DNA from 3 places in the Calditerricola yamamurae genome. Region 3 is predicted to be linked to each of the others. Evidence: predicted binding sites of a transcription regulator. Region 3 holds the regulator's gene; each other region holds the start of a gene.
The links. The regulator Rex, encoded in region 3, represses fermentation and respiration genes when NADH is low (regulators of the CRP and FNR family bind a similar motif). The targets are predictions, from matches to a motif close to TTGTGAAATATTTCACAA.
Positions count from the first base shown of each region.

Region 1: lpdD (prenylated flavin chaperone LpdD) is a predicted target of Rex. The motif match lies at 5,743-5,760, and genes of this name have one in related genera.
Region 2: ACYQ0Z_RS03845 (DoxX family membrane protein) is a predicted target of Rex. The motif match lies at 3,806-3,823, and genes of this name have one in related genera.

Region 1 covers NZ_BAAIFH010000004.1:416,449-423,376, forward strand. Annotated here, with positions in the region: gene ACYQ0Z_RS03350 (hypothetical protein) at 275-397, shown strand; partial or broken gene ACYQ0Z_RS03355 (nitric-oxide reductase large subunit) at 454-767, shown strand; gene ACYQ0Z_RS03360 (cbb3-type cytochrome c oxidase subunit I) at 1,014-2,468, shown strand; gene thiM (hydroxyethylthiazole kinase) at 2,710-3,600, shown strand; gene ACYQ0Z_RS03370 (group I truncated hemoglobin) at 4,022-4,381, shown strand; gene ACYQ0Z_RS03375 (hemerythrin domain-containing protein) at 4,462-5,013, opposite strand; gene lpdD (prenylated flavin chaperone LpdD) at 5,225-5,554, opposite strand; gene ACYQ0Z_RS03385 (cupin domain-containing protein) at 5,867-6,181, opposite strand; gene ACYQ0Z_RS03390 (DUF542 domain-containing protein) at 6,187-6,375, opposite strand; gene ACYQ0Z_RS03395 (hypothetical protein) at 6,457-6,861, opposite strand.
Region 2 covers NZ_BAAIFH010000004.1:478,969-485,896, reverse strand. Annotated here, with positions in the region: gene fusA (elongation factor G) at 1-62, shown strand, start outside; gene tuf (elongation factor Tu) at 188-1,378, shown strand; partial or broken gene ACYQ0Z_RS03855 (ABC transporter ATP-binding protein) at 1,720-2,435, shown strand; gene ACYQ0Z_RS03850 (ABC transporter permease) at 2,440-3,636, shown strand; gene ACYQ0Z_RS03845 (DoxX family membrane protein) at 3,902-4,408, shown strand; gene ACYQ0Z_RS03840 (pseudouridine-5'-phosphate glycosidase) at 4,503-5,456, opposite strand; gene ACYQ0Z_RS03835 (LytTR family DNA-binding domain-containing protein) at 5,666-6,304, shown strand; gene scpC (succinyl-CoA:acetate CoA-transferase ScpC) at 6,482-6,928, shown strand, end outside.
Region 3 covers NZ_BAAIFH010000006.1:304,076-311,003, forward strand. Annotated here, with positions in the region: gene panB (3-methyl-2-oxobutanoate hydroxymethyltransferase) at 1-800, shown strand, start outside; gene panC (pantoate--beta-alanine ligase) at 797-1,648, shown strand; gene panD (aspartate 1-decarboxylase) at 1,670-2,053, shown strand; gene ACYQ0Z_RS07865 (tetratricopeptide repeat protein) at 2,137-3,618, shown strand; gene ACYQ0Z_RS07870 (ComEC/Rec2 family competence protein) at 3,678-4,586, shown strand; gene ACYQ0Z_RS07875 (redox-sensing transcriptional repressor Rex) at 4,624-5,244, shown strand; gene ku (non-homologous end joining protein Ku) at 5,312-6,133, shown strand; gene ACYQ0Z_RS07885 (ATP-dependent DNA ligase) at 6,130-6,928, shown strand, end outside.

The DNA.
Region 1 (6,928 bases), on a different contig from region 3:
CCAACGCAGCCGAGGGAGTTCTTTTTCCGGCTGGAATGCGAAAAGGATGCCGCGAAAAGGCTCCCGTACGTTGTCTACATACAGAAGCGGCAGAAGCCGCTTCTGTATTTTTTTGGGTGCATATCACACCTCTTTAGCTGGGAATTCTAGTTAATGATGACCATTTTTTGGTGGGAGCTCTATGCGTTACACCAAACTGTGGGTCAGTTTAGCGCTTGTTATTCTTTTATCCTTTGCTGTGCTTGGATACTACGGGGGAAAAATTTACCAAGTAATGCCGCCGATTCCGCAGAGGGTCGTCACCACAACAGGAACCGTTCTGTTTACAGGCGACGACATCCGAGAAGGCCAAAATGTATGGCAGTCGATAGGGGGACATGCCATCGGCTCTGTTTGAGGCACGGCGCCTACGTCGCCCCCGACTGGACGGCCGACTGGCTGCACCGAGAATGCATGTGGTTCCTGAATTATTGGGCCAAGGAAGAATACCAAAAACCGTACGACGCGCTTGGGGATGAGGAAAAATCGGTTCTGCAGGCGCGTCTAAAAAAGAAATGCGAACCAATACCTACAACCCGACGACCGGCGATTTGGTGATCTCTCCCCTGCGCGCTCAAGCCTACCAGGCCATCAGCCAACACTACACCGCGCTCTTCACCGATGATCCAAAGCTAGCGAAACTCCGGGAAGCGTACGCGATTCCGGACAACGTCATCAAAGACGAAAGCCGCCTTCAGGCGCTGAACGCGTTCCTCTGGTGGGCGACGTGGGCATGTGCTACCAATCGACCGGGTGAAGAGATTACGTACACAAACAACTGGCCCCATGAACCGCTCATCGGCAATACGTTAACAGGATCCATGGTGGTATGGTCCGTCATCAGCTTTGTTTTGCTTCTGGCAGGAATCGGTGCACTGGCCTGGTACTATGCCGTGCAAAAACACAGACATGAGGATAGCGCCGAAACCTATCCGGAAAAAGATCCTTTGCTCGCCTTGTCACCAACACCCTCTATGAAAGCCACGCTAAAGTATTTCTGGCTTGCAGCAGCCCTGTTTATCATCCAGATTGGGCTTGGGGTCATCACGGCGCACTACCAGGTGGAAGGATCGGGTTTTTACGGGATCCCCCTCGCCGAATGGATTCCCTATGCGGTGACGAGAACGTGGCACACGCAACTCGGTATCTTCTGGATTGCGACCGCCTGGCTTGGAACCGGCTTGTTCATGGCCCCTGCGGTATCGGGATATGAGCCGAAAGGGCAGCGCTTTTTTGTGAATTTCCTTTTCGTGTGCCTGGTCATCATTGTAGTAGGCAGCCTTGCCGGCCAGTGGCTGGCGATCATGCAGCGGATCCCCGATCTGAAGACCAATTTTTGGTTTGGACACCAGGGATATGAGTACACTGATATTGGACGTTTTTGGCAACTATTCTTGACGGTCAGGCTTTTCCTCTGGTTCTTCCTGATGGCACGGGCCTTGTGGCCTGCGTTCAAAAAAGCGCGGGAAAACCGCCATTTGTTGGGGCTCTTCCTGCTGGCTTCTCTGGCCATTCCCGTGTTTTACATTCCGGGGCTCATGTGGGGGCAGCAATCCCATTTGGCCATCGCCGAGTATTGGCGGTGGTGGGTCGTTCACCTATGGGTTGAAGGGTTTTTCGAAGTCTTTGCCACCACCGTGATCGCCTTCTTGTTTACGCGCATGGGATTGCTCCGTATCTCGACCGCAACGGCTTCCGTGCTCTTCTCTACCATCGTGTTTCTGTTCGGGGGGATTATTGGGACATTTCACCACCTGTACTTTAGTGGAACCCCCATCGGCGTTTTGGCGTTTGGGGCAACCTTTAGCGCTCTCGAAGTCGTCCCTCTCGTCTTGATTGGGTTTGAGGCATATGAAAACCTCACGCTCAGCCAGGCGCGCCCCTGGGTGTCAGCGTACAAGTGGCCCATCTACTACTTTGTAGCCGTTGCATTTTGGAATTTGGTCGGCGCTGGGCTTTTCCGCTTCTTCATCAACCCCCCGGTTGCCCTGTACTACATGCAGGGGCTGAATACAACGCCGGTGCACGGACACACCGCCCTCTTTGGAGTCTATGGCATGCTGGGTATCGGGCTCATGCTCTTCTGCATGCGGGGACTCACGACCCAAAAGAAATGGAAAACCAGGCCGCTCAAATTCTCGTTTTGGGCCATTAACATTGGACTGGCGCTCATGGTGCTGCTCAGCCTCTTGCCCGTTGGCGCTCTCCAAACATGGGCAAGCGTGGAACACGGGATGTGGTACGCGCGTTCGGCAGAGTTCTTGCAACGCCCCATTATCGAAACCTTTGTTTGGCTAAGGATCATCGGTGACACCATCTTTGCCATTGGCGCGCTCGTGCTGGGCTGGTTCATTGTGGGGCTCAAAACCGGCTGGTCCTTAGAAGATGAACCGCATCTGCCGTACACCCAGGAACAACCGACACGCTAACCTATAAGGTTGACGAATGGAAAAACGACCGCGAGCCTTATGATCCGAGGCTCGCGGTCGTTTATGGTATTGAAAACCTGAACCGGAACTGGGTCTGACCGTTGACTTTGGTTCCGCAGAAAACGATACTGGACTTGGAACGCCTGGCGGGACGCGAACGGTTCTTGGCCGACGGGTTCATCCTGAGCCGGGTCTCCGCCCTCGTGATGCCCATCTTACGCACCGGTAGGAGGGAACACCAATGGACACCTTGCAATCCTCGAACACCTTGTCCAGCCCGGCTGGGACTTCTTCTCCCCATCCGTTCCCGAGACGCGATTGGGAAGCAGAGGCGACCCGCTGCCTGCACCGGGTGCGCGAAACAAGGCCCCTGATCCACCACCTGACCAACCTGGTGGTCATGCACTGGACGGCTAACGTCACCCTAGCGCTGGGGGGATCGCCGATCATGGCGCCAGAAGCGGAGGAATTCCCCGCCATCATCAGCCGGGCAAGCGCGCTGGTGATCAACATCGGCACCCTCCGGAAAAGCGACGTCGCCGACTTCCTCGCCGCCCAGCAGGAGGCCCGCCGGCACGGCGTGCCGGTTATCCTCGACCCGGTCGGTGCCGGTTTCACCCCGCTGCGCCTCGAGACATCCCGCCGCCTGCTGGAGCTGGGCGTGACGGCGGTGCGGGGCAATTACGCCGAGATCCTTGCCCTGGCCGTCCCGGAACGGGCAGCAGGCCGGAGCCGGGGCGTGGACAGTGACCGGGTCCCCCTGGAGGAAGTGGCCGGAGCGGCACGTGAGCTGGCAGCCCACTACGGCTGCATCGTCGTGGCCAGTGGGGCCACCGACCTGGTGACCGACGGCCGGCGGCTGTGGTCCGTGGACAACGGCCACCCCCTGCTCACGGTCATCACCGGGGGCGGGTGTGCCGTCACCGCCGCAGTAGCCGTGTTCCTGGCCGGTTCGGAGGATCCGGCCCGCGACGCAGCCCTGGCCATGGCGGTATACGGGCGGGCGGCGGAGCGCGCAGCGGGCCAGGTTGCAGGCCCGGGGAGCTTTCAGGCCGCCTTCCTCGACGAGCTGTACGCCTTGGGAGCAGCCGGCACGGCCCGCGTTGACAGCCTCCGCATCCGTGAAAGCTGACGGCCACCGGGTCAACCGGCAGGAGCGCTTCCCTTGCACGAGTGTAGGGGAATGGTGCGCGTCATGTCGCGTCATACGCCCCAACGCCCGGTCCGGCTCCGCCGGGCCGGGTTGGCGGGGGCGCGAGGTCCCTGTTTCGCTTGGCGTCCACAAGGAACGGCACGAATGACCGGGGGTCAACCCCCATAGATGAACCCCTTTTAATATTGAAGTTTCCCATTATTCTAAATAAAAAATAAATGAAATCTCCCTTACAAACAAGACACCTCGCATTTGTTCTGCCTCGGGCGTGACCAATCTGCTCTCCCATATCAAAATCATGTCCCTTCGTCTGTGACATCGATCACACTTCTAAACGGCCAAAGATTGTATCGTATGGAGCAGTCGCGCACCATAACCTGTAAAAAGGGGGATGACCGCTGTGGCACAGCCGTCTCTTTACGAACGACTCGGCGGAGAAGAAGGGATTGCTCGGGTGGTCGACACCTTCTACGACATGGTCCTGGCCGATCCACGCGTAGCTCATTTCTTCGCCAACACCGACATGGCCAAACAGCGTCGGCACCAAACGCTGTTCCTCACCTTCGCCACCGGTGGACCGAACAAGTACACGGGACGTAGCATGCGCGAGGCGCACCGCGGGCTGGGCATTCGCGACGAACACTTCGACGCGATCGTGGAGTTGCTCGGCCGCGCCCTTCGTCAACATGGCGTGGGAGAAGCCGACATTCAGGCGGTTGCGGCGCGCCTTGAGGCGATGCGGCCGGAGATCGTCGAATAACAAACGCAACGGCGCCTCCCCGACCACAACCGGGGCAAGGCGCCGTCCTCCATTTTTAACGGCTCAAGCAGGGGGAAGCGTTAACCCCTCGCCTTCACGCCCGCAAGCAGCTTTTCCTTCTCCGCGTCGGACAGGATCTGCTCGGCCATCGGAAAGAGCACGTTTTCCTCTTTCAAGAAATGATCGAACAGGATCTGCACCGCTTCCGACACCTCACGCGCCATCCGCCGTGCGGTATCGGCTTTGATGGGACCGGTCAGGCTGGCCATCGTGGCCAGAAATCCCGAAAGGCGCGATTTGGCCTGTTCGTGTTCGTACTCCATCACCGCGATGGGACCCATCTCCCGCCCGATATGCTTGGCCATCAGCGGGAAAAGGACATCTTCTTCCCGTTTGGAGTGCGGGTCCAACTCGGCCACGAACATCCTCACTTTCTCTTCCAGCGCGCGCAGGGGTGCCTCCCAGTCTTCGACGCCCGCATCGGCGCCGATCGCCTGCGCCTCCTTGAACAATTTCTCCATCTGCTTGCGGAGCGGCGGGTGTTCGTCCTTTAACCGCTGAAGCCCTTCGCAAAGCGTCAGCGGACCGCCGGTCATTCCCATCATGCCGCAGCCGAAGGGCATGGCTTCCATTAACGTTCCCTCCTCAACCGGTCGCCGTTGGCGCTTAGCCTTATGTTTCAACCCCTGCGCCTTCAGGATACGGCAAAACGCATACCAAAACCGTGACCGCGATCACAGTGACGGCCGGTTTGCCCCACCGCGAAGCCCCAGATGCCCGCAACCCCCTGCACGTTCTTCATGAGCCGTGCCGCAGCCGGTACTGCTCCCGCCGGCCAACGCGTTATGCGATGCGGGCCAACTCGTCCTCCATCAGGCGGTGGACCGTCCGCACAATCGCATTGATCTCCTCCTTGGTCGCCCCCTCCACATGAATGCCCATCGCCACGACAACCGTACAGCCCAGCGCTTCGGCCGCCCGGCGGGCCAGCTCCTCTGCGATCTCTCCTTCTCGGTGGCCGGGGAGCGCGTAAACGGCTGCTTCAACCCCCTCCCCCGTTGGATAGGCAAGGGCCACCGCCCCAATGTGAGCCTGCCCGCCGGTGATCAGAAACGCGATGTCCTTCCCCATCGGGAAGGTGCGCAGGCGAATGGCGAAGGGATGGCCGTTCATGGGTTTGTCACCTGCAACGCGATAGAGGGGTCGCCCATCCATTGGAATTGGTCCCGTCCATGCATGCATTCTTCTCTCCCACCTTAAGAGCTCTTTGTTCTCTCCGTTAGGATCCCGTTCCGGATCGAAAATAATTACTATGTTTTTCTTATATTACTTTTTATGATAAACTCGTCCGAACAAAGGGTCAGTGACATTTTTCACATTCAGGAGTCCGCTCACATTTTGTTCATCTGCACATCCAACCGCACGAAAAAAGCGCCCACCGACAAATCGGCTCAGGCGCTCGGTTCGGATGGTCGGCTTGCCGCCTCACTGCTTCAGCGGCAGGGACACAAAAATGGAAAACTTGTCGCTCGAGGCGGTAAAGGCATGGGGCTTGCCTTGCGGGCAAATGAGCAAATCGCCTGCCTTGACCGCATAGGCCTCGTCGCCGATGAAAATGGTCCCTTCGCCTTCAACAACATAAAAAGAAACCTCCGGGTGAAACGCACCGCCACAGGCCTTGCGCTCACCGCGTTTTAGGTTGATGACAAAGTGCTTCAGGACGTCGGATACATGGATCAGCTCCACCTGCTTGTCCGTCAGGTAGTCAGCCAGACGGTGTTGCGTCTTGGTGCTTGCCATCTCCTTTACCCTCCCTTGGTTACGTTCAACTTTTCCAGCACGTCCTCCACGGCCACGCCCACTTTCCGCGCAGCCTCTTCCAGGGTTTCCATCCCCCCGCAACACAGGTCAATGCCGAATGCGTCCAGCACTTTCATCGCTTCCGGGGATGCCTGGATCACCTCGTTGACCGTCATGTTCTTGGTAAAGGTCATCGTTGTCCCCTCCTTCCCTCGACCCGCTACTCCGATGAGCGAATGCACACTCCCGCGGTCTTCGTGCGAAAACACCTCTCCTCACGACGAGGCAAGCCGAATCGTTTGCAGGATGTTGTACGCAAAGGCGAGAATCGTCAGCCAATGAGCCAGGGCAGCCCATTTGGCCCACGCCAACGCTTCGGAACTCCCTCCCCCATAACCCAGTGCCATCAGCCCCAGAAGCAACACGAAGGTAAGGTTGCCAGCGATCACGTGGAACCACGCGAGCCATTCGCTGTACAGGGGCCGGGCAAGGAAGCGCGGCAAGACGTGGTACAACACACCGTAGACCATCATGGACAGAAAGCCGAGCAGGTTGAGGTGGACATGTACCGGTTTGAGCGCCAAGAGGGTGGGACGGAAGAAAAACAGTGTTCCGAGCAGCGTTCCCAACACGAAATACAGGATGCTGGCAATGATAAAGAATTTGGTGTATCCCTTCATGCGATACCCCCGCTTTCGTTGGCACCTTTTGTCCCGCCGGTTCCTCACCCCCACTCCCGCAACGGTT
Region 2 (6,928 bases), on a different contig from region 3:
ACCACTACGAGGAAGTGCCGAAGAACATCGCCGACCAAATCATCAACAACCGGGCGAAGTAACCCTATTTCCCTCTTTTCTGTCACCCGCGAAAGGGATACAATGAGGGTGGTTTGAACCACCCTCGTCCCCCTCTTCAAATCACAACCAATCACAACCAAAACAAGGGTTAAGGAGGCTTGTCTGTATGGCGAAGCAAAAGTTTGAACGGACGAAACCCCACGTCAACATCGGGACGATCGGCCACGTTGACCACGGGAAAACGACGCTGACCGCGGCGATCACCACGGTTCTGGCGCGCTTTGGCCGTGCGCAAGCCACCGCGTACGACCAAATCGACAAGGCGCCGGAAGAGCGTGAACGCGGGATCACGATTTCCACGGCCCACGTCGAGTACGAAACGGAAAACCGCCACTATGCGCACGTGGACTGCCCGGGTCACGCCGACTACGTGAAGAACATGATCACCGGTGCGGCGCAAATGGACGGCGCCATCCTCGTCGTGTCGGCGGCCGACGGTCCGATGCCGCAAACCCGTGAGCACATCCTCCTGGCCCGTCAGGTCGGTGTTCCGTACATCGTCGTGTTCCTGAACAAGGTCGACATGGTGGACGACGAGGAGCTGCTCGACCTCGTCGAAATGGAAGTGCGTGATCTCCTGTCCCAATACGAATTCCCGGGCGACGAGGTGCCGGTCATCCGCGGTTCCGCGCTGAAGGCCCTCGAAGATCCGGAAGGTCCGTGGGCGGAAAAGATCCTCGAGCTGATGAAGGCCGTCGACGAGTACATCCCGACGCCGCAGCGTGAGGTTGACAAGCCGTTCCTCATGCCGATTGAGGACGTCTTCACGATCACCGGTCGCGGTACGGTGGCCACGGGTCGTGTCGAGCGCGGGACGCTGAAGGTTGGCGACGAAGTGGAGATCGTAGGCCTGCGCGATGAAATCAAGAAGACCACGGTCACCGGTGTCGAGATGTTCCGCAAGATCCTCGACCAAGCCGAAGCCGGCGACAACATCGGTGCCCTGCTGCGCGGCGTGGACCGCAAGGAAGTGGAGCGCGGCCAAGTGCTGGCCAAACCCGGCACGGTGAAGCCGCACACCAAGTTCAAGGCGGAGGTCTATGTCCTGACGAAGGAGGAAGGCGGTCGCCACACGCCGTTCTTCAACGGCTATCGTCCGCAGTTCTACTTCCGCACGACGGACGTCACGGGCACGATCAAGCTGCCGGAAGGCGTGGAAATGGTCATGCCCGGCGACAACGTCAACTTTGAAGTGGAACTGATCGCCCCGATCGCCCTCGAAAACGGGACGCGCTTCGCTATCCGCGAAGGCGGCCGCACGGTCGGCGCGGGCGTCGTGACGGAGATCGTTGAATAATTCGGCTGGGTTCCAACCCCCCGACCCCGGAGTGGGTCGGGGGTTTTCGTTCATAAACGGTTTACCGCCGAGTGCATCCGCAGGGCTGCGGGCTGATGCCGAGGGTTTTCTGATCGGGGAATTTGGAAATTTCAAACAAATCCTTGGCAGAGGACCGGGAATGTGATAGGATCCAGACAGCATCAGGATTTTTTTCGCCTCGCCCTTCGGGAAGACGGATCCAAGTATTGGGTGTCTATATCCGTTTGTTTCGGGATTCCAGCAGATCTGTTAAAGGAGCTCGAACCGAATGGGGACAGGCGGGAAACGGGTGGGTTATGGGGGGAACGGGAGGGAGCGGCTTGATTGTTCTCCGATCGGTCACCAAAACATTTAACGGTTTCACGGCGGTGGAAAACCTGTCGTTTGCAGTTGGGCGCGGTGAAGTGGTCGGCTTGCTAGGGGAAAACGGCGCGGGGAAAACCACTGTGCCGCGCATGATTGCGACGGTGTTGCGGCCGACGTCGGGTTCCATCGAAATTGACGGCTTGGACGCCATCCGGCACGCCCAGGCGGTGCGCAAGCGGATCGGCATTCTGTTTGGAGGGGAAACCGGATTGTACGACCGCTTGACCGCCCGGGAAAACATCGCCTATTTCGGACGGCTGTATGGTCTTCCTCCAGCCACGCTTGCTGAACGGATCGAAGCGTTGGCGGAACGTTTTGGAATGCGCGCGTTTCTCGACAAGCGGGTCGGTGGGTTTTCCAAAGGTATGAAACAGAAGATCGCAATCGCCCGCTCGCTTGTGCACGATCCGGATATTCTCTTGTTGGACGAACCGACCACAGGGCTGGACGTTACGTCGGCCAATGAGATGCGCCGATTGATCGAAAGGTTTCGAAAGGAAGGCAAAACGGTCATGTTCTCAAGCCATATCATGAGCGAAGTGCAGCGGCTATGCGACCGGGTCCTGATCCTGCATAAGGGGGTCCTGCGATACAATGGCGTGTGGAAGCGCTGTACGCCCAACACCGGACAAACGACCTGGATCAGATCATGATGAACATCGTGGGGTGAACCCATGGATTTTCGACAAGTGTGGATCATTTGGAAAAAAGAGATGGTTGACCTGTTTCGCGATCGGAAAACGTGGCTGGTTAGCGTCCTGTTGCCGTTTCTGTTCATCCCGGGCTTGATGTTGTTGCTCCTCAACATGGAGTCCCGTTCACAAGAGGCGGCCCGCAAGGATATCCCGATTGTCATACAGGGTGAGCAGGCGCAGATTGTGGCCGCCTTGACGCGGAATCCGGCGATCCGCGTGGTTCATGTGCACGACCCGCAGCAGGCACTGAAAGAGGGAGAGATCCGCGCGATCGTCAAGCTTGACCCGCAGATCAACGAGAAGTTGCAGCGCAACCAAACGGCTGAGATTGAGGTTTTCTACGACCCGACCAACCCGAAATCGGCCATCGCCCAAAATCTATTGAAAAGCCATTTGCAAGCGGTGCAAGACCAACTGGTTGCCGCCCGACTGGCTCGCTTGCAGTTGTCGCCAGAGATTGTGAAGCCGCTCGACATCCAGTCGCGCAGTGTTGCCACGGAGCAGCAGAAGACCGGCGGGTTTTTTGCCTTTATCCTCCCCTTTCTGCTGGTGGTTTCAACCGCCTCCGGCGGCATGGCGGCGGCGGTTGATCTCGTTGCGGGCGAGAAGGAACGGGGAACGTTGGAAGCCCTGCTCACCGCTCCGGTTCACGGAATGTCGGTATTGACGGGAAAATGGCTGACCGTTACGTTGATGGGCTGCATCAGCGCACTGGCTTCGGTCTGCAGCCTGTTGTTGTCCTTTCGGTTCGCTCCACAACTTGCGGGCCTGCAAGGGGGCGATTTTCCCGATCCGGTTCACGCCGTTAGCGGGGCAAACGTTGCGCTCTTGCTCCTGTTTTTGGTGCTGTTGTCGATGATGTTTGCCGCTCTGATGCTGGGGCTGAGTTCGCTTGCGAAATCGTTCAAGGAGGCGCAAACCTATATCACCCCTGTGCTGTTGGTGGCGATGGTGCCGTCGTACTTGACGATGTCGCTGGCACCGAACGAGATCCCGACCGCCTATTTTTTCATCCCGGTCTTGAACGTTGTCGCGGTGATGAAGCAGCTGTTTCACGGGGTGACGCAGTGGGGGGCTGTGCTGGGCGCGATGGGGAGCACCGGCTTGTTTGTCGTGCTGGCCATCGTGTTGGCCGCCACGTTGTTCCGTCGTGAGTCGCTGATTGTGAAGGGGTAAGGTTCGCCATCGAGGTGAGGCCCCTGCTTCCGGCGTTTGAGCTTGCTCCCGTAGCAGGTATCTTCGTACCCGAGCCCCCGGCCCAGGAAATGGGCCGGGGGTTTTGCCTTCGCGGACCGGTGGGACGTCACACGTTCAAAACGGAACTGTCACAATGTCGTAAGCCGATTTGTTAAGAATATCACAATAATCCCCCTCGTGATTTACTAGACTAAAAGGCGAAGGGAATATCACTTTACAAAACGTTGACGAGGGGGAGGTTAACATGATCCGTTTCTTACGGGAAAGTCTCGTCGCCAGTTATTTGCTATTGGTCGTGAGGTTATATCTGGGGTATACGTGGCTCACAGCAGGATGGGAGAAAATCACAGGGGAATTTGACGCGAGCGGCTTTTTGCGTGGAGCGGTGGCGAAAGCGACCGGTGAGCATCCTGCCGTCCCGATGTGGTGGGCCAAATTCCTAGAGGGGTTTGCCATCCCCCATGTCGAGTTGTTTAACGTCCTCGTTCCATGGGGGGAGTTCCTGGTGGGCCTGGGGTTGATCCTCGGGTGCTTCACAACTGCGGCCATCTTCTTTGGAATGGTCATGAACTTTGCCTTTCTGTTTAGCGGAACCACTAGCATAAACCCCCAAATGGTTCTGCTGAGCATTTTCGTCATTGTGGCGGGTGCAAACGCCGGCAAAATCGGTCTGGATTATTTTGTTTCGCCGTATATGAAAAGGATGTGCAACGCGTTTTTCAAGCACGGGAATGGGGCGGCGGGTGCCTGAGCATCCTTTCTCCTGAGGGGGAAGTTGGACGTTTTCCTACACTGCTTGCTGCCCTAGCCCGTGGCGTTCTCGGCTCCGTGCGGCACGGCAGGAGCTAGTTGGTCGTCTGCCTGGCCTTGGGGGGAAAACAACGGCAAAGGGCTTGGTATGCCACCGCGATTTCCGCCCCTACCCGCGCGTTGTGCTGGACCAGGGCGATGTTGGCCTTGAGACTGGCGCCGCCGGTCAGCTCCTTCACGCGGCGGAGCAGAAACGGGGTGACGGCCTTGCCGCGGATGTTCTGGGCCTTGGCTTCCGCCAGCGCCGTGTCGATGGCCCGCCGCACGACGGCCTCGTCGAGGGCATCTTCGGCGGGGATGGGGTTGGCCACCACCACGCCGCCGGCGAGCCCCAGATCCCACTTGGCCTTGAGTAGCGCGGCCACCTCCTGCGGCGTATCGAGCCGGTAGTCGACCCGAAAGCCGCTGGTGCGCGTGTAGAAGGCAGGGAATTCATCGGTCTGGTACCCCACCACCGGAACACCCCGCGTTTCGAGGTATTCGAGGGTCCGCCCGATGTCGAGGATCGCCTTAGCTCCCGCGCAGACGACAGCTACGTTGGTCTGGGCCAGCTCCGTCAGGTCGGCGGAGATGTCCAGCGTTTCGTTCACGTCGCGGTGCACGCCGCCAATGCCGCCGGTGACGAAAACGGCAATGCCGGCGAGGCGAGCGGCGATCATGGTGGCCGAGACGGTGGTGGCCCCCATTTTGCGCTGGGTTAGCGCGTAGGGGATGTCCCGCCGGCTCACCTTGAGCACGTCGGACCGCGTGGAAAGCGCTTCTAACTCGCTGGTGCTGAGCCCGATCTTGATCTTGCCGTCGACAATCGCAATGGTTGCCGGCACGGCTCCATGTGCTCGGATGATGTCCTCAATGGCGTGGGCCGTCTCCAGGTTTTGCGGGTAGGGCATGCCGTGGGAGATAATGGTGGACTCCAAGGCGACCAGCGGTTTTCCGGCTTCGCGGGCCGCTTGCACTTCGTCGGAGAAGACCAGCCATTGTTCGGACATGGGATCATTCCTCCTGCACCCACGGGCCGAAATCAGCAAGCCATTCGAATCCTGCCTCGGCTAGAATGAAAGGGAGAGAGATTGAAAGGACTCCTTCCCCGATTATCGGCGATGTGCCGCTGTTGCATCAATGGTTTCTTCGCGTTTGACTGCGGAAGGACTGACAGCGGGTGAATGGAACAGATTCGGGGCAGGAAGGTGAGGAGCACATGGAAGAGCGAGCCGCGTGGTTGACGTTCTCGCCTTCGCTCGTGGTTGCCGACGCGCAACGGTATGTGTACTACCGACCGAGTCCGCTTATTGACCTGAAAATCCGTCCGGGTGATCCGATCAAACCCGGATCGGTGACCGATAAGGCGCTGCGCCTAGAACGTGAGGTAGCCGAATGGCGAGATGAATGCCTGTTTGGTGTCGCGTATTTCGGCCTATCGGTCCCGATTAAAGAGACCGGGCGTCTGAAAGGCGTGGTTACCCTTATTTTTCCCCAGTCGTTTGCTTCCCAGGCGCCTTTCCCGCCGACTGCCTCGTTCTTAACCGTATGGGACCGTGAACGCTGGGTCCCGATTGCCGTGGAAGACATCATTTACTTAGAAGCGCAAAACCGCAAGACGTTCATCCAAGCGACCGGCGCTCAAGGTCTTCACCGGGCCCCGCTTTCGACGTTAGAAAAATCCCTTCCGCCCGATCGTTTTGCCCGCATTCATCGGGCGTATATCGTCAACGTGCACCGGATCACGGAAATCCATCCCGATTCGCATTCCACCTTCCGGATCGTGATGTCTGACGGTTCGCGTCTGTACGTGAGCCGATCGTATGCGCCACTGTTGCGTCGGCGGCTTGGGTTTTAGCTTCACGAGCCCTGCTCCCGGTGGTTGGCGCGGTCCTGTGTGCAGAAGCCAACTCATGTTGCAAAAATGACCGTTGGGGTATAAAAATAGCCATTTGGTGCAAAACCTATCGATGGCCCACCCTTCCTTTGCTAAGGTTAAGAAATTGAAGACAATATGAAAGGGGAAGGGGATAGCATGTTGGCAAACGAGGAAATGAAAGCGCTTCTTGGTGATTCCCGCCTTCATGCGCGCATTACCACGGCGGAAGAAGCGGCTTCGTGGATTAAGGATGGAATGACGGTCGGCTTAAGCGGTTTTACGCGTGCGGGAGAGCCCAAGGCGGTGCCGTTTGCGTTGGCCAACCGCGCGAAACAGGAGCCGCTCAAACTCAACATCATCACCGGGGCATCCCTCGGATCCGACGTGGATCGCGTACTGGCGGAAGCCGGCATCGTGCGGCGGCGTCTGCCGTACCAGTCCGACGATGTGATGCGGCAAAAGATAAACCGCGGCGAAATTCTCTACATCGATCAGCATTTGTCCCATACTGCCGAGTGGATCCGCGAAGGCGTGCTCCCCCCGATTGATGTGGCGATTGTTGAGGCGTTGGCCGTTACGGAGGAGGGCCTCGTCATCCCGACG
Region 3 (6,928 bases):
GGCGGCCGATCGTCATGGTGACGGCCTACGATTACCCCTCGGCGAAGCTCGTGGACGAAGCTGGCGTGGACGTCATCCTGGTCGGCGACTCGCTGGGCATGGTCGTGCTGGGCTATGACTCGACCATACCGGTCACGCTGGACGACATCGTCCACCACACGCGGGCCGTGGCCCGGGGTGCCAAGCGCGCCCTCATCGTCGCCGATATGCCGTTTCTGACGTACCACGGCACCCGCGAGGAGACGCTGAAGAATGCTGGCCGCCTGATTCAGGAAGGCCACGCCCACGCGGTGAAGATGGAGGGCGGGGAGGAAATCCTGCCCGCCGTGCGCGCCTGCGTGCAGGCCGGCATTCCCGTGATGGGGCACCTGGGCCTCACCCCGCAAGCCGTGCACCAGCTCGGCGGCTACAAGGTACAGGGAAAGGACGTCGCCTCGGCGCGCAAGATCGTCGAGGACGCCAAGCGGCTGGAGGAAGCCGGCGTTTTTGCCATCGTCTTAGAATGCGTGCCCGAGGCCCTGGCGCATCTGGTGACGGAGAAGGTCTCCGTGCCGACGATCGGCATCGGCGCCGGAGCGTCGTGTGACGGGCAGGTGCTGGTGTTTCACGACCTTGTGGGCTTTGCCAGCGACTTGAAACCGAAGTTTGTCAAACAGTATGCCGATATCGGCCAAACGATCCGGGCTGCGGTGGAGCGCTACGCCGACGAGGTGCGGCGGCGGGCCTTCCCCGGACCGGAGCACACCTTTGCCATGGCCGACGGCGTGCTGGAACGCCTGTACGGGGAGACGGTGCAATGAAGGTAGTCAAGCGGATTGACGAAGTCCGCGCCGCGGTGCAACGGGCGCGGGAAGCGGGAAAACGGATCGGTTTTGTCCCGACGATGGGCTACCTGCACGAAGGGCACCTTTCCCTCGTCGACCGCGCGCGGGAGATGACCGACTACGTCGTGATGAGCATCTTCGTCAACCCGCTGCAATTTGGTCCGAACGAGGACTACGACCGCTACCCGCGCGACCTGGAGCGGGATGAGCGGTTGGCGCGCCAGCGGGGAGTGGACCTGCTGTTTGCTCCCGACGTGGCGGAGATGTATCCCGAGCCGATCAAGACAAAGGTACACGTGGCTGACTTGAGCGCCCCCCTGTGCGGCGCGTCCCGCCCCGGTCACTTCGACGGCGTGGCGACGGTGGTGCTCAAGCTGTTCAATATCGTCCAGCCCGACTACGCCTTCTTCGGGCTGAAGGACGCGCAGCAGGTGGCGGTCGTTTCGCGGATGGTGCGCGACCTGAACATTCCGGTCACCATCGTGCCGTGCCCCATTGTGCGCGAGGCGGACGGGCTCGCCATGAGCTCGCGCAACGTGTACCTGTCGGCGGAGGAGCGCCGCCAGGCCGTCGTGCTGTACGAAAGCCTGCAGTGGGCAAAGGACGCCGTGGCCAGCGGCGTGCGCGACTGGGAGGCCCTCAAACGCGGCGTGCGCGAGCGGATCGCGCAAAAGCCGCTGGCGGACATTGACTACGTCGACATCCTGGCCTATCCCGATCTCGTTCCGCCGCGGGGCGTCCCGGGGGAACAGGTGCTGATCGCCGTGGCCGTGCGCTTCGGCCGCACGCGCCTTATTGACAACGCGCTCGTCACCCTCGACTGAGGGACGAAAGGGGGAACGCCGATGTTTCGCACGATGATGAAGGCAAAAATCCATCGCGCCACGGTGACGGAGGCCAACCTCAACTACGTCGGGAGCATCACCATCGACGCGGACATCCTCGACGCGGTGGACATCCTGCCCAACGAAAAAGTCCAGGTGGTGAACAACCACAACGGTGCGCGCTTTGAGACGTACGTGATTCCCGGCCCGCGCGGCAGCGGCGTCATCTGCCTGAACGGCGCGGCGGCCCGCCTGGTCCAGCCCGGAGACGTCATCATCATCATCTCCTATGCCCTCATGACCGACGAGGAAGCCCTCCGCCACCGCCCGCGCATTGCCATCATGGGCGAGGGCAACCGCATCGTCGAGCTGCTCGGTGCCGAGGAACACGCCATGGTCAGGTGATGCCCGCACGTCCTCACCGGCGCATGGTGTCCCCTTCCCGGGCAAAGACTGTGAACAAGAAGGGTTCCGGGAGGTGGGCCGTTTTGCTGTTGGACGCGTTTTTCGACGCCATGCTCGAGTCCCTGGCGCGCATCGAGCAGGCGTGGGCAACCGGCGACCCGGCCACGCGGGCCCGGCTGGCGGAGGACCTGGCCGCGCTGCGCGCGCTTCACGACCGCGTCATAGACCGGTGGCTTGAGGTGGAAGAGGCGCTGTGCTTGTTCGAGGGATCCATGCGCGGATCGGCCGCGCCCGCGGCGAAGGAGGCAGACGCGTCACCCCCGACCGCCGCGCTTCCGCATGCGGAAAAGGCGGGAGATGCGCCTCCTTCCGCCACGCCCCCCTCAAGTGGTTCCCCGGAGACGGCCGCCGGAGAGCCGCCGTGGTTTCGCCAGGGCCTCGGCTATTTCAATCTGTTCATGTTCGACAAGGCGGAAGTGTGTTTTCGCCGCGCCGTCGCCGAGCACCCCGGTGAGGCCGTGATCCGCCTCTTCCTGGCTTGCACGCTTTTATACAACGGCGCGTGGGCCGAAGCGGCCGAACGGTTTACAGAACTCCTCCAGGCGCCGGACGCCACGGTGCGGGCGGCGAGCTGGAACGGCCTGGGCTGTCTGGCCGGCATGCGCGGACAATTCCAGGAGGCGCGGGACTGCTTCCGTGAAGCCCTGCGCTGCCAGAACACGCCCGTTGTCCGCTACAACTTGGCCACCGCCTTGCTGCACTCCGGTTCCCCCGCGGAAGCCATCGCCTTGCTGCATCCGCTCGTGGAGGAGAACCCGCGCGATTGGGACGCCGCCGTGTTGCTCCTGCGGGCCTACCTGCGCGCGGGAAGACGGGAAGACGCGGAACGGCTCTGGTCGCGGCTCCTGGCCGGCCAGTCGCCGCCCGCGGTGCTCAAGCAGGTGGCCGCCTGCCTCGAAGCCAACGGGTGGTATGGCGCGGCGGCCGACTGCTACCGCGCAGCGCTGGCCTACAACCGGAAAGACGCCGAGGCCCTCCACGGGCTAGGATGGACGCTGTGGCTGGCCGGCCGCCCGGAGGGAATGGGCTATCTCCGCAAAGCCCTGTCGCTGGGGCGCCATCCCGACCACCAGTTTTCGTACGCCTGGGTGCTCCTGCACGGCGGTGACGACCGGGAAGCCGAGCGTGTCGTCCGCGGCATCCTCGACCGCCACCCCGACCACGTACTGGGCCTGTCCACGCTGGTGATCCTGCTCGCGCGCCGCGGCGAGCGCAAGAAGGCGCGCGTGCTGTGCGAAAAGTTGCGGGTCCAGCCCACGAGGACGGCACAGGCCCTGGGGTTCTACCACGCGGGGCATCTCGCCCTTACCGACGGCGCCTTTGCCGAGGCCGCCCGCTGCTTCGACCGGGCCGTGGCCCTCAATCCGGCGCTGGTGGAAGGCTATGTGTACCAGGGCCTGGCCCACCTCCTCAATCACGACGTCCCCGGGGCCCGCCGCGCATGGGAACAGTACCTCGCTTCCGTGCACGCTTCGGCCCCGCCACCTGCCACGCCGCCGGCATAATGCCGCTCCGGTCCGCCGGCAGAGGACGGCAACGGGACCATCTGCAGGGGGTGTCGCGCGTGAGGACGGTGGCACGCATCGTGGTGGTGCTGGTGACCATCGGGTGGTTGGTCGGCGGGTGGGCCTTGCCGGCCGCCTCGCCGCCGCGGCCCGCCGCCAAGCCGACGGTGGACTGGACGGGGCTGAAGGTTACCTTTTTGGCCATCGGGCAGGGCGAGGCGACGCTCCTCCAGTGGTCCAGCGGCGAGACGGCCCTGGTTGATACGGGGGCGGCCGAGGCGCGGGCACGCCTCTTTGCCCTGCTCGAGGAGGCGGGGGTCCGTCGCCTCGATTGGCTGATCCTCTCCAGCGACATGCCCGAAGCCGCCGGGAATGCCCAAGCGGTCCTCGACGCCTACCCCGTCGAAGCGCTGGTGTTTCCCGCCCTGACACGCCAGGTGGTCCTGCCGCCGCGCATCCCCGAAGGGATCCGCCTCGTGGCCCTCACCGCCGGGCAACGCCTGCACCTCAACCGCGGCACCATCCTGACCGCGCTTCATCCCCGCCCCCCGCTGTCCCTCTCCCCCCAAAATAACGCCCTGGTGTTCCGCCTTGCCTACGGCGACGTGCGCTTTCTGTTCACCGGCTCGATCAACGCCGAAGCGGAAGCGGCCATCCTCGCCGCCAATCCCGATCTGCGGTCCGCGGTCCTCAAGGTGAGCGACTGCGGCAGCGCGCAAGGGTCGCACCCCGACTTCCTGGCCGCGGTGGACCCCGAGGTGGCCATTGTGTTTTCCCGGGGCGAGGAGGGGGACTTCGGGCGGGAGGAGGTGCTGGAGCGCTTGTCGGACTCGTGGGCCGACATCTACCAGCCGTCCCGCCACGGTTCGGTTGCGGTCATCACCGACGGACTCCAGTATCAGGTTGTCCTTGTCGGTCTGCGTGCCGGACAGCAGGAATTGTCTCTGGAAAAGGAGAAAACACGGTAGGTGATACGGGATTCGCAACAAAGGAGGAACCGCCGGGTTGAAAACGTCCAAGATCTCCGACGCTGTGATCCGACGCCTGCCTGTCTACTTGCGCTACCTGACCTATCTGGACAGCCTGGGCATCAAAACCGTATCCTCGCAGGAGCTGGGCGAAAAACTGGGCATGAATCCGGCGCAAATCCGCAAAGACCTGGCTTATTTCGGCGAATTTGGACGCAAAGGCGTGGGCTATGAAGTCCCGTATCTCATCGAAAAGATCCGCCAGATTTTAAAACTGGACCGGCCGATTCCCCTTTGCCTGGTTGGTGCCGGCCATCTCGGCCACGCCCTGTGCCATTACACCATGTACCGCCAGGACAATATGCGCATTGTGGCTGTGTTTGACAACGATCCGGCCAAGATCGGCCAGGAGATCGGCGCACTGCGTATCCAACCCATCGAGGAACTGCCGGAAACGGTCAAGGCGAAGGGCATCCGCATCGGCATCATTGCCGTACCGGCCTATACCGCACAGGCCGTGGCGGATCGGTTGGTGGAAGCCGGGGTGGAGGCCATCCTCAATTTCGCGCCGATCAACCTGCGCGTCAGGGAAGGGGTGCGGGTGCACCACGCCGACGTGACCCTGGAGCTGCACAGCTTGGCCTATTATCTGCCCTAAGTTTCCAGTTTCGTTTCCGCATAGCGCGCGCGATCCCCTCCGAGACTACGGGTGAGAGGTGACGCGCGTGCATACGGTATGGAAAGGGTCCATCAGCTTCGGGCTGGTCAACATTCCCGTGCGCCTGTTCGCGGCCACAGAAGAGAAGGACATCCGCTTTCGCTACCTGCACAAGGCGTGTCACACGCCCATCGAATACGTACGCCGCTGCCCCCACTGCAACCAGGATGTCTCGTGGGACGACATCGTGCGCGGTTACGAGTACGAGCCGGGCAAGTTCGTCGTGCTCACCGAGGATGACTGGAACGCTGTGCAGCCCGAAGCGCGCAAAGCGATCGAGATCCTGGATTTTGTCGACCTGTCCGAAATCGACCCCGTTTACTTTCACAAGTCCTACTACCTTTCGCCGGGAGAAAATGGGGAGAAAGCCTACGCCCTCCTGCGGCGCGCCATGGCGGAAACGGGGAAAATCGCCATCGCCCGCGTCACGCTGCGCGCCAAGTCGTCGCTGTGCGCCGTGCGCGCCATTGCCGACGGGCTGATGCTCGAGACGCTCTTTTATCCGGATGAGGTGCGCAGCATTCGGCTCGTGCCCAATTTGCCGGTTGAGACCGATCTGGACGAGAAGGAAGTGCGTATGGCCGTTCAACTGGTGGAAAACCTGTCGGCCCCCTTTGAACCGGAGAAGTATACCGACACATACCGCGAGGCCCTGCGCGAGCGGATCGCCAAGAAGATCGAAGGAGAAGAGGTCAAGACGGCCCCAACCCCGCGCCCGGCCCCGGTAGTCGACCTGATGGCGGCGCTGCAAGCGTCGCTGGAGGCCACCGCAAAGGAGGCCGCCCCGGCAAAACGCACACCCCGCCGCCGAAAGAAGGCGACCGGATGACGGCACGCGGGTCGAAGCGGTCCCCCTCGGGTTCGGTGATGCCCTTTGCCCCCATGGAGCCGATCTTGAGCCCGGCGTTGCCGCGCGATCCGTCCTACGCGTTTCAGGTCAAATGGGACGGCGTGCGCCTGGTGGCGGATGTGGGGCCCGACGGCGTCCGCTTGTGGTCCAAAAACGGGCGGGACGTGACCGTCGCCTTTCCCGAGCTGGTGGCGGCCCTCAAGCCGTTGGGGAACCGGCGCCGCTGGCTTGACGGCGAAGCGATTGTGCTCGATCACGCGGGCCGATCCTCCTTCTCCGATGTGGTGCGCCGCATCCGGGTCCGCGACGCGGCGGCAGCGCAACAGTACGCCCGCACATGGCCGGCGTGCTACGCGGTGTTCGACTGCCTGCGCGACGGCGAGACGGTGCTGTTTGCCGAGGCGTGGGAGGCGCGCCAGGAATATTTACATAATCTTATTCCGGTAAACTCCCAAGCTCTGTTTGCGGTGGAAACCGTAAGGGACGGTGAGGCGCTGTGGAACCGCGTGCTCGCGCAGGGCGAGGAAGGGGTGGTGGCCAAGCGTCGCCAGGGCCGCTACGTGCCGGGGAAAACGCACGGCGACTGGCTAAAGGTGAAGGCCTGCCGCGAAGGGGTCTTTGCAATCGTCGGCCTGGCCGAATGGGCGGGCCGCGTCCGTTCCGTGCTTCTCGCCGAGCGCTCCGGCGATGGCACGTGGACGTACGTCGGCCGCGTGGCATCCGGACTCTCGGAAGAAGAGCGGCGGCTCCTGGCCGCCGGAACGGCCCACCTTG